DNA from 2 places in the Microbacterium sp. 2MCAF23 genome. Region 1 is predicted to be linked to the other one. Evidence: riboswitches for the same ligand, from Rfam matches in the RefSeq annotation. Region 1 holds a riboswitch; the other holds the start of a gene.
The links. A riboswitch is a leader RNA that binds a small molecule or an ion and turns the genes downstream of it on or off. The one in region 1 is predicted to bind FMN.
Positions count from the first base shown of each region.

Region 2: linked by a shared signal. The riboswitch ahead of ribD (bifunctional diaminohydroxyphosphoribosylaminopyrimidine deaminase/5-amino-6-(5-phosphoribosylamino)uracil reductase RibD) and the one ahead of AB4078_RS03880 (6,7-dimethyl-8-ribityllumazine synthase) in region 1 are both predicted to bind FMN.

Region 1 is NZ_JBFRGY010000003.1:96,712-102,688, reverse strand. Features, by position in the region: gene AB4078_RS03895 (cation:dicarboxylate symporter family transporter) at 1-1,041, opposite strand, end outside; gene AB4078_RS03890 (sensor histidine kinase) at 1,222-2,517, shown strand; gene AB4078_RS03885 (response regulator) at 2,514-3,206, shown strand; FMN riboswitch at 3,326-3,470, shown strand; partial or broken gene AB4078_RS03880 (6,7-dimethyl-8-ribityllumazine synthase) at 3,478-3,918, shown strand; gene AB4078_RS03875 (FAD-binding oxidoreductase) at 4,036-5,388, opposite strand; gene AB4078_RS03870 (FMN reductase) at 5,454-5,977, opposite strand, start outside.
Region 2 is NZ_JBFRGY010000010.1:54,806-60,782, reverse strand. Features, by position in the region: gene ribA (GTP cyclohydrolase II) at 1-262, opposite strand, end outside; gene AB4078_RS11485 (riboflavin synthase) at 259-939, opposite strand; gene ribD (bifunctional diaminohydroxyphosphoribosylaminopyrimidine deaminase/5-amino-6-(5-phosphoribosylamino)uracil reductase RibD) at 939-2,048, opposite strand; FMN riboswitch at 2,102-2,251, opposite strand; gene AB4078_RS11475 (Fpg/Nei family DNA glycosylase) at 2,333-3,208, opposite strand; gene AB4078_RS11470 (GNAT family N-acetyltransferase) at 3,287-3,856, opposite strand; partial or broken gene AB4078_RS11465 (hypothetical protein) at 4,490-4,819, shown strand; gene trpS (tryptophan--tRNA ligase) at 5,036-5,977, opposite strand, start outside.

The DNA.
Region 1 (5,977 bases):
GAACACGAGCAGGCCGATCTGCTCCGGGATGGACATCGGCTGCCCCAGACCGGTCGCGATGAACAGTGACGCCATGGTCAGGTAGATCGCGGTGCCGTCGAGGTTGAAGGAGTAGCCGGTCGGCACGGTGATGCCCACCACGGGCTTGGCCACACCCAGATGCTCCATCTTCGCGATCAGCCGAGGCAGTGCCGATTCCGACGAGGACGTCCCGACGATCAGCAGGTACTCACGCCCGAGGTACTTCATCAGCTGGAAGATGTTCACCCCGGCGACGAGCTTCAGGATCCCGCCGAGCACCACGACGATGAACACGATGCAGGTCAGGTAGAACGCGCCGAGGAGGATCCCGAGGCTCCAGATCGCCGCGACGCCGGTCTTGCCGACCACTGCCGCGATCGCGCCGAACGCACCGAGGGGGGCGAGCCACAGGATCATTCCGAGCACGCGGAACACGAGCGTCTGCAGGTGCTTGATCGCTCCCATGATGGGCGCGCCTCGATCCCCGAGCCCCTGCAGCGCGAAACCGACGAGGAGCGCGATGAAGAGCACCTGCAGCACGCTCTCGCCGGTGAAGGCGCCGAAGAACGTGGCGGGGATGATGCCGAGGATGAAGTCCTGCGTCGTCTTGGCCTCGGTCGTGGCCGCCTCGTAGGTCGCGCCGGCCATGTGCAGACCCTCACCCGGGTGGATGATGTTGCCGACGATCAGGCCGATCGCGAGGGCGAAGGTCGACATGACCATGAAGTAGATCAGCGCGAGTCCGCCGATCTTGCCGACCGTCGCCGCCTTGGCGATCGATCCGACGCCGATCACGATCGTGCAGAAGATGATCGGCGCGATCATCATCTTGATGAGGCTCACGAACCCCTTGCCGATGGGCTCGAGGCCCTGTGCGAACTGCGGGAACAGGAGTCCCACCGCTATTCCGAGGCCGACCGCCACGAGTACGGACAAGTAGAGCCAGGTGTGCTTGTCCCAGGAGTTCTTGCCGCGGCGCCAGTCGTGCCGCGGGAGTCTGAAACCTTCGGTGAGAGCCATCATAGCCTCCGCTGAGTGAACAGGACGCCCGCACCACGTCGGGCGGGCCGTGTCGACCATGGTGCGCAGCGACGACGCCCGGCGGCGAGTTCTGTTCGTATTGAAACCGGGGCGAAATCTGAGCAGGCCGCACTGCGCGCCGCGACTCGCGCATACTGTCTGAGGAGGTCCGGATCGGCGATGGCGACGACAAGACGCGGCGGCGTGCGCAGTGCGGCTTCGCGCGTGTTCGCGCTGCTGATCGGATCCGTGCTGCTGATCGGCGTGGCGATCGGCGCGTTCCTCACCTGGGAGGCGCAGACCTCGGCACGGCAGGAGGCCGAGCACGTCACGGCCGCGATCGCGCGGGCGCTCTCCGTCGCCCCGGAGATCGAAACGGCCGTGACCGCGACGGACCGTTCCGCCGCGGAGGCGGACCTGCGCAGCTACGTCGAGTCCGTGCGCACGGGCGCGGGGCTGGACTTCATCACCGTCATGGACGGACACGGCGTGCGGCTCACGCACCCGGATCCGGCGCAGGTCGGCGGGCACTACCTCGGCACGATCCCCCGCGACGACCGCGCCCTCACCGAGCAGTACACGGGAACCCTCGGCCCGTCCGTGCGCACCATCGCTCCCGTCCGCGACGCCGCAGGGACGGTCGTCGGCTGGGTGTCGGCAGGGGTGACCGTGGAGTCGCTGGGCGGCGCCCTGCTGCGACGCCTGCCGGTGATCCTGCTCCTCACCCTGGCCGTCGTCGCGCTCGGCGCGCTGGGCGCCGTGTTCGCGCGGCTCGCGACACGGCGCATCACCGGCGATCTCGACGCCCGCGACGTGCGGGAGGCGGTGGCCGGCTACGAGTCGGTGCGCACACTCGGCGAGGCGCTGCGCGCACAGACGCACGAGCACGGCAACCGCCTGCACACGGCGTTGTCGCTCCTGGAACTCGACCGACGCGAGGAGGCGATCGCCCTGCTGTCGGAAACCTCCGCGCAGAGCCAGTCCGTGATCGATCAGATGACGCTGCGGGATGGGGATCCGACGCTCGGCGCACTCCTGCTGGGCAAGGCCTCGCAGGCGAAGGAGCGCGGCGTGCGCTGGCACGTGCACGTGGATCCGGCGGCGCCGCGCGCGGATCTGACCCCCGTCGACGCGGTCGCCCTCGTCGGCAATCTCATCGACAACGCCCTCGACGCCGCGTCTCAGGCGGAGTCCGGCGCCGACCGCTGGGTGCGTGTCGACGTGGCCGCCGCCGACGGCGGAGCCGTCGCGATCACCGTCTCGGACGGAGGTCCCGGCATCCCGGTCGAGCTCCGGGAGCGGATCTTCGAGCACGGCTTCTCCACCAAGCCCAGCGAGCGCTCGGGGCGCGGAGTGGGGCTCGCTCTCGTCCGGGACATCGTGACGGCCGCGGGCGGAAGCGTCGAGCTCTCCACCGAGCCCACGGCATTCCGTGTGACGCTGCCCGGCATCGGACGTGAAGGGAGAACCGCATGATCGGAGTGCTGCTCGTCGACGACGACCCGCTCACACTCGAGCTCCACGCGGCCTACATCGCCCGGCTCGATGGGTTCGAGGTCGTCGGAGAGTGCACCGGCGTGCGGGCGGCGCTCAACGCCCTCTCCGCGGACGCGGGGCGGATCGACCTGGTCCTGCTGGATCTCACGATGCCGGACGGATCAGGCATCGACGTGCTGCGCCGCATCCGCGGTGCCGGCAGTGCGATCGAGGTGATCGCCGTGACCAGCGTGCGTGATGTCGAGGCTGTGCGGCGGATGTCGGCGCTCGGTGTGGCGCAGTACCTGCTCAAGCCCTTCCCGTTCGCGGTCTTCCGCGAGCGTCTGCAGCAGTTCCGCGATCGTCACGAACGCGCGGCCGGTCTCGCCGGTGCCGCCAGCCAGGAGGAGATCGACGCCCTCATCGGAGGTCCAGCGACCGGCACGATCGCCCTGCCGAAGGGGCTCGCCGCCGAGACGCTGCACGCCGTCACCGCAGTGCTGCGCGCGCACGGCGACCTCTCGGCCGGCGAGGCCGCGCCTCTCGTCGGCGTCTCCAGGGTCACTGCGCGCCGATACCTGGAGCACCTCGTCGCGCAGCAGGTCGCGATCCGCGCCCCGCGCTACGGCACGCCGGGCCGGCCCGAGACGGCGTACCGCCTGGCCGGGGACGCCACCGCGCCGCGCTGAGGCCCGGTGGATCGCCGCTCGGCATTCGAGCCGCGACCGCGGCCGGCCAGGTCCCGGCCGCCAGGTCCTGCCGCGGAGATGCGGGTGTCCTGGTGGCGCGTCCCGCGGTGATAGCGTCGTCGTGTCCTCAGGGCGGGGTGCAAGTCCCCACCGGCGGTGTCGCGGCATGTCCGCGCGAGCCCGCGAACGGTCCCCATGGCGGGGACCGCCGATCCGGTGCGATTCCGGAGCCGACGGTCACAGTCCGGATGAGAGAGGACAGAAGGAGCAGTCCACCATGCCCAGAATCGCCATCGTCGCCGCGCAGTGGCACGCCGAGATCGTCGAGCAGACGGTCTCCGCATTCGTCGAACGTCTCGCGGAGCTGGGCTTCGATGAGGTCGACGTGTTCCGTGTCCCCGGCGCGTTCGAGATCCCCCTGCACGCGAAGCGTCTCGCACGCACAGGGCGCTACCAGGGCATCGCCGCGAGCGCTCTCGTCGTGGACGGCGGGATCTACCGGCACGATTTCGTGGCCGGATCCGTCGTCGACGCCCTCATGCGCGTGCAACTGGAAACGGACGTCCCGGTGTTCTCCGCTGTGCTCACGCCGCACCATTTCCACGAGCACGACGAGCACCAGGACTACTTCCGTCGCCACTTCTCCGTGAAGGGTCGTGAGCTCGCCGAGGCCGTCTCGGCCACGGTGCAGAGCCTCGCCGCGATCGACTGACGACCGCTCGACGCCCGCACCGGGGCCCTACGCGGGTCGGCGTGCGCGCCGAGGCCCCGGCCGTGGCCGACGCCGCCGGGGCGCGGCACAGCTGATCTCTGCGCTGCACAGTGGGCCTCAGCGCGGCAGGCGTCCCTCGTGCAGCACGCCGTCAGGATCCGCGCTCGCTCGGATCGCCCGGAGCCGATCGAGGTCGGCCGCCGTGGCGCACCGCTCGAGCGTCTGACCGGGCGTGAGGAAGGTCGGCACCGTCCGGTCGGCCGCGACCGGGGCGAGCAGTTCGAGGAGGCCCGCGATGCTCGCGTCGCCGGGCTCGGCCGGCGCGCCCGGGAAGTTCGGCACGAGCGCATGCAGAAGCCATGACGCCGAGGCCAGGGAGGCGAAGCCGGACCGCCGTGGTGCGTCGAGGGCGCCCCCCAGCATGCGCAGATCGATCCCGACGATCGGCGACTGCTCGGGCGCCTGGCGGAACTGCACCAGCGCGTCGATCGTGGCATCGTCGAGCCGGTCGAGGGCGAGGGAGGCGCCCCGGCCCGCGGTCGGATCCGTCGGCTCACCCGATGCCGCCGCGAGCCCGGCGGGCGAGGTGGGGCCTGAGGTCTCGCGCTGGACGGCGCCGGCCCGGCGCACGCCCTCCAGGAACGCGTCTGCCGCACCATGGGAGGACCGGGCCTGCACCGTCACGAAGCTCTTTCCGCGGATCTCCTCGGGCAGCATCGGCGCATCCGGCATCCGCATCGAGTTCGTGAACACGTTGAGCGTCGCCGGCGCGGACGCGGCGAGGTCCCGCACGGCGCGGATCACGGCAGCGGAGTCCGCCGCATCGAACGTCAGAGAGGCGCCCCACTGCTCCGGAGCACGAACGAGGTCGATCTCGAGCGCGGTCACGATGCCGACCACGCCGCCGGCGCCGCGGAGCGCCCACATGGCCTCGCGGTCGCTGTCGTCGTCGATGCGCTCGTGCGTACCGTCGGGTCGCAGCACCCACGCCGCGCGCAGGTTGTCGGAGCCGAGTCCGGCGGTGCGGCTGAACCAGGAGTGTCCGCCGCCGAGCGTGTACCCGGCGACCGAGACGACGGGACTCGTGCCCGCGGGGGCCGCCCAGCCGCTGCCTTCCAGGGCGTCCACCACCGCACCCCAGCGCACGCCGCTGCCGACCACCACGACGCCGGCCGCGAGGTCGATGTCGAGCCGATCGAACGCCGCCGTCCGCACGATCACCGCGCCGGCAAGGTCGCCGGAGGCGCCATGTCCGCTGGGTTGCACGGCGATCGGCGTTCCGGCCTCGCGCGCGGCGGCGAGGATCCTGCGCAGATCGTCGAGACCCGCAGGCGTCGCCACCGCGGCCGGAAGCTGGTCGATCGCGAGGTTCCATGGGCGACGAGCCGCATCGAATCCATCGTCTCCGGCGCGCAGGAGGGAGCCGTCGAGCTCGCTGAGAAGGGCGTCGAACGCAGTGAGAAGGGGCATGACGCCACCGTAGGATGTCCCACGGACATTCGTCGGCGGCGTCATGCCCCGATGCGCTGGAGCGGCTACTCCCCCGCGAGACCTCCGAGCAGATGACCGAACGAGCGGCCCTCGCCGAGGTAGTTGCCCGGGTCGAAGGGATCCTTATCGGCCGCCGGCTCGCGGCGGGCCATCGCTTCGGCGAGTTCCCGTGCTCCGCGCTCGATACGGGTGCTGAGCGGTGCGACCTCGTCGGCCTTCGCTCCCCAGTCGCTCGAGGCCGCGAACACCCCGGTGGGCACCGGCTCGGCGTGCAGGTAGGTGAACAGCGGACGGATCGCGTAGTCGATCGCGAGCGAGTGCCGTGCGGTGCCCGCGTTCGCGCCGATCAGGACGGGCTTGCCGGTGAGCGCATCCGGATCCAGCACGTCGATGAACGACTTGAACAGACCGGAGTAACTCGTCGAGAAGATCGGCGTCACGGCGATGATGCCGTCGGCCGAGATCACCGTGTTGATCGCCGAGTCCAGCGCCGGCGGCGCGAACCCCGTGAGCAGATTGTTCGTGATATCGTGCGCGAGATCGCGCAGCTCGATCACGTCGACGCTGA
Region 2 (5,977 bases), on a different contig from region 1:
TGATCGTGTACGCGGTGCTGCGCGCGTCCTCGTTGGCCTCGACCATCGGGGGCAGGTTCAGCGCGTCGGCGATGTCGGCGGGCATGGGTGCGCACAGGTACCCGGAGGTCCAGCGCACGGTCCATGCGATCCACTCGGGGGTCGCGAGCTCGGCCGAGAGGATGACGTCGCCTTCGTTCTCGCGGTTCTCGTCATCCGCGACGAGCACGGGGCGGCCGGCGCGGAGCGACTCCAGCGCCTCGGCGATCGTGGAAAGGCTCATCGCGAGCCTCCTTCCGGTGTGGCGGCGCGGTCGGCGCCGGCGTCTGCGGCACGGAACGCGAGCAGCCGCTCGACGTGCCGGGCGAGGATGTCGGTCTCCAGGTTCACCCGGTCGCCGACGGCGCGGGATCCGAGCGTGGTCGCCGCGAGGGTCTCGGGGATGAGCGAAACCTCGAACCAGTCCTGTGGGGTTGAATCGGTCCCTGAGCCTGTCGAAGGGGGCTCGCTGACTGCGCTCACGGTCAGCGATGTGCCGTCGACCGAGATGGATCCCTTGTCCACGACGAGCGGGGCGAGGTCGTGCGGCAGCGAGATGCGCAGCACGCTCCACTGTGCACCGGGCCGCACCTCGAGCACTTCACCGACGCCGTCGACGTGGCCCTGCACGATGTGGCCGCCGAGGCGGGCGCCGACCGGCATCGCCTTCTCGATGTTCACCCGCGTGCCCACCGTCGCGCTGCCGATCGCGGCGACATCGAGCGTCTGCTTCATGACGTCGGTGTCGAAGGTGTCGGAGGTGGATCCGACCACGGTGAGGCACACGCCGCTCACGGCGATGGACTCGCCGTGCACCGCGTCGGACGCGGCCTTCGGGGCGCGCACGGTCAGGCGCCAGCCGTCGCCGGCGGGCGTGATCGCAGTGATCTCGCCGATCTCCTCGATGATTCCGGTGAACATCAGGCTTCTCCTTCGCTCCGGGAGGGGTCGTTCCGGGAGGTGTTCTCGTCTGCGGGGACGGCGTTCACCGTCGCGTCGTTTTCGGCGGCTTCGTCGGCGGCGGCCGGCCGGGCGATCGCCAGCAGATCCGGGCCGAGCGGCAGCCACTCATCGACGACCAGGCGCCGGGCTTCACCGATCGAGGACACGCCGATGTCGCCGAGGGCCAGCTTCGGTCCGCCGATCAGCACGGGGGCCAGGTAGGCCAGGACCTCGTCCATCAGCCCTTCGGCGAGGAACGCACTGGCCAGGGTCGGCCCGCCTTCCACGAAGACGCGCTGGATCCCACGATCGCGGAGATCCGCGAGGATCGCGGTGAGGTCGTGCTCGGTGTAGAACAGCGGCGCGTGCGGATGGCGGCGCACGGCGGCCTCGGCGGGAGTCTCCCTCGCGCCGATGACCACGGGGACGGGCTGGCGGGGGAGCAGGGCATCGCCGTCGCGGGCGGTGAGGGCAGGGTCGTCGGCCAGCACCGTGCCGGTGCCCACGATGATCGCGTCGGCCGCGGCACGACGGCGGTGCACGTCGGCGCGGGCCGCGGGGCCGGTGATCCATTGGCTGGATCCGTCCGCCGCGGCGGCGCGGCCGTCCAGGCTCTGCGCCCACTTCACCGTCACATGCGGACGGCCGAGGCGCTGCACCGTGAGCCAGTCGCCGATCAGAGCCTCGGCGGCGTCGGCCTGCTCACCGGCGACGACGTCGAGGCCGGCGGCGCGCATCCGCTCCGCGCCGCCGCCGGATCGCACGCCAGGATCGTCGAGCGCGTAGACGACGCGGGCCACGCCGGCGTCGATGAGTGCCTGGGCGCACGGACCGGTGCGGCCGGTGTGATTGCACGGTTCGAGCGTCACCACGGCGGTCGCGCCGCGGAGCTCGGCCGGCGCGAGCTTCGAGAGCGCATCGACCTCGGCGTGCGGGGTTCCCGCGCCACGGTGCCAGCCCTCGGCGAGCACGTCGCCGGTGGGGGAAAGGATCACGGCGCCGACCTGCGGGTTCAGCCCGCGCGGGCCGCGGCGCGCGATCTCGAGCGCGTGCGTCATCGCCGCCCGCTCCGCCGCTGTCGCCGTCATGTCGCCTTCTTCATCCTGGTCCAGATCACCGGGGTCGGGGCGCACGTCGATCGTGCGTGCTGCCTCTCATCCGGACTCGCGAGCCTTCGCTCGCATCACCGTCGGTCCCGGAATTGCACCGGATCGGCCTCGGATCCGTGTCGGATCCTCGGTTCGCGGACTGTCACCGCCGGTTCGGATTCTCACCGACCCCGGAGCACGTTGTGTTGCTCTCAGCTTAGTCAACGCGCGGATGCCGGTTTCATTCCGGCGGATGCATCTGTGACTCCCCATGTCGTTCCGGCTCACTTCAGCAGCCGCGACAGCCGACGGTCCGCGAGCACCTTGCCGCCGGTCTGGCAGGTGGGGCAGTACTCCAGCGATCGGTCGGCGAAGAACACACTGCGCACCGTGTCGCCGCACACCGGACAGGGTTCCCCCCTGCGGGCGTGCACCTGCATCCCTCGTCGTTTCGCGTCCTTGAGTTCGGCTGGCGGCTTGCCGCTCGCCTCTGCCACTGCCTCACGCAACGTCGACTGCATCGCGTCGTACAGCCCGGTGACCTCTGCCTCATTTAGACCACCGGCGGGCGCGTAGGGCGACATCCTGGCGGCGTGCAGGATCTCGTCCGAGTAGGCGTTGCCGATGCCGCCGATCACCGCCTGGTCCCGCAGCAGGCCCTTGATCTGCGTGCGCCGGCCCTCGAGCAGCGCCGCGAACACGTCGCGGGTGAAGGACGGATCCAACGGGTCAGGCCCCAGTCGTGCGATGCCGGGAACGTCGAACGGATAGCGGACGACGTACACGGCGAGGGACTTCTTCGTGCCCGCCTCGGTGAGGTCGAAGCCGCTGCCGTCGTCGAACGCGATCCGCAACGCGATCGGCGACTTGCCCGGGCGGATCAGCGTGGTGGGGAGGGCGTCGTACCAGCGCAGCCATCCGGCCTTGGCGAGGTGGAAGACGAGGTGCAGGTGCGGTTCGGTGTCGCTCTTCAGCGTCAGATCCACGAATTTCCCGTGGCGTGCTGCACCGTCGATCCGTGACCCCGCCAGTGCGGTCACGGGCGGGTCGAAGGTCTTCAGCGCCGCGATCGCCGACACCGAGGCGCGGGTGATGGTGAGCCCGACCGCGCGCTCCGCGAGGAAGTCGACCAGCCCCTGCACCTCAGGCATCTCCGGCATGGGATCATCCTGCCACCCCCGTGCGACATCCGGGCAGGGCGGTCCGGATGACGGCCGCCGAAGCGCTCAGGGGAGGGCTCAGCCGAGGTCGATCGGCCAGTCCACGGGAGCGCGGTCGTCGCTGCGCAGCAGCGCGCCGCTCCATCCGTCGTCCCGGCCTCGCGGCCCCGACAGTCCCTGCCGCAGGAGGCCTTCGTAGCGGAACCCGAGCGCCCGGGCGCTCCGCGCCGACGGCACGTTGCCGACCACGGCGCGCCACCGGATTCGGGCGAGACCCAGCTCGGCGAATCCCCAGTCGATCACGGCGCGAGCGGCCTCGGTGAGGTATCCGCGTCCGCGCGCAGACGCGGCCACCCAGTAGCCGAGCTCGGCGTCGCCGCCCGTCGGGTGCTCGACGATGTGATGCAGTCCGATCGACGCGATCAGCGTGCCGTCGGCGTACGCCGCCCACACCTTCTGGGATCCGTCCTCCCACCACTCACCGACGAGCCGGACGTAGTCTTCGGCGTCCGCGCGACCGTAGGGGCTCGGCACAGTGGTCCAGCGCGGGATCTCCGGGTCCTGGCACGCCTCCGAGATCGCTTCGACGTCGGCGGAGGTCGGGGCGCGCAGGACCAGGCGAGGTGTGCGCAGCTCGACCGGTTCCATCGGTTCAGCCTAGGCCCGCCGCCCGGCCCGGATCGTCCACGTACGTGCGAAACTCAGTCGATCCCGCCGCAGAACCGATCGACGAGGTCATCCGGTGCGCGATCGACTGAGTTCGGAACGGCGAGTGCCCGAGCCCGGAACTGGCGACGCCGTCCGCATCGTCCTCCACAGGCGCGGCAGAATCCGCAGTCTTCACAGATTCCGGCGGCGAGAGCCCATGGCAACTCGCGAACGGCCACCCTCGGGGGATGATCGACCAGCGATTCAGGACCTTCGAACTGCGCGCCCAGGGGTATACCGGCAGGATGATCGCGCAGGCGGTGCAGTATGGGACGCTGATCCGGCTGCGACAGGGGCAGTACACGACGGCGCGCTGCCCGGAGTTCGCGCTCGAGGCGGGACGGTTCGGCGGGCGGGCCGACTGCGTGAGTGCGCTCGCGCTCGCCGGCGTCTTCGTCCGCGAACGGCATCCGCTGCACCTGCAGATGACGCCGCACTCCTCGCGTCACGCTCTCCCCTCGGCACTGATCGTCCGGCACTGGCGGGCGTGCTCCGCGCCCTGGAACGACCTCGCCGTCCCCCTCCGTCGATGCACTCGCGCAATCGCTCGCCTGCCAGGAACCGCGGGACGCCGTGGCGTCGCTGGACAGCGCCCTGCATCAGGGGCTGATCGACCTCGACGGACTCGACGAGGTCTTCGAGCTCGCCCCCCGGCGCACGCGCGTGCTCCGTCGCCTCGTGGACGGGCGGGCGGAGTCCGGACCGGAGACGCTCGTGCGCATCGCCGCCCGCGCGCTGGGGTTCGATGTCGCCGTGCAGGTGCTGTTCGACTTCGGCCGGGTGGATCTGCTGCTCGACGGCTGGCTCGTCGTCGAGTGCGACTCCCGGGCGCATCACGAGGACTGGGCGCAGCGGCGCCGCGACTACGCGCGGGACCGCCAGGCGGCGGCGCAGGGACTCTGCGTGCTGCGACTGATCGCCGAGGACATCATGTACGACCGAGAGGGCGTGGTGGCGGCGCTGCGGGCATGCGCGGCTTCCGACCGGCAGGCCGCCGCAGCGTCACGAACTCAGTCGATCTCGGGGCCCGATCGCAGAACGCGCCGGCGCAGCACCGGATCGACTGAGTTCGGCACGCCGAAGCACGCCGAAGCACGCCGAACACCGCCGAGCGCCGACTCAGACTCGGCGGAGCAGGCCGACCTTGTCGTACACCTGGGCGAGGGTCCGGTCGGCGACCTCGTCGGCGCGGGCGGCGTTGGCGGCGAGGATCCGGTCCAGCTCGGCGGGATCCGCGAGCAGCTCGTTCGCGCGGTCGCGCACCGGGCCGAACTCGTTCACGACGACCTCGGCGAGCCCCTTCTTGAAGTCGCCATAGCCGCGGCCCGCGTACTCGTCCTCGATGGACGCGATCTGACGGCCGGTGAGGGCTGCGTAGATCGTCAGCAGGTTGGAGACGCCGGGCTTGTCCTCGCGGTCGTACCGGACGGATCCTTCGTTGTCGGTCACGGCGCGCATGATCTTCTTCGCCGACTTGGCCGGGTCGTCCAGCAGCCACAGCACTCCGGCGTCCGACTCGGCCGACTTCGACATCTTCGAGGTGGGGTTCTGCAGGTCGTAGATGCGCGCGGTGTCCTTCTGGATCACCGGGATCGGCACCACGAACGTCTCGCCGTAGCGCGCGTTGAACCGCTCCGCGAGGTCGCGGGTCAGCTCGACGTGCTGCTTCTGATCGTCGCCCACCGGCACGACATCCGTCTGGTAGAGCAGGATGTCGGCGGCCATCAGCACCGGGTACGTGAACAGGCCGACCGAGGTCGCGTCGGTGCCGTACCGTGCCGACTTGTCCTTGAACTGGGTCATGCGACCGGCCTCGCCGAACCCGGTAATGGTCGACAGGATCCAGGCGAGCTCGGCATGCGCGCGCACATGCGACTGCACGTACAGCGTCGACTTCGACGGCTCGATCCCCGCCGCGATGTACTGGGCGGCGGTGCGGCGGGTCTTCTCCCGCAGCTCCGCCGGGTCGTTCGGCTGGGTCAGCGCGTGCAGGTCGACCACGGAGAAGAACGCGTCGTAGGAGTTCTGCAGGTCCCGCCACTGCAGCAGCGCCCCGATGTA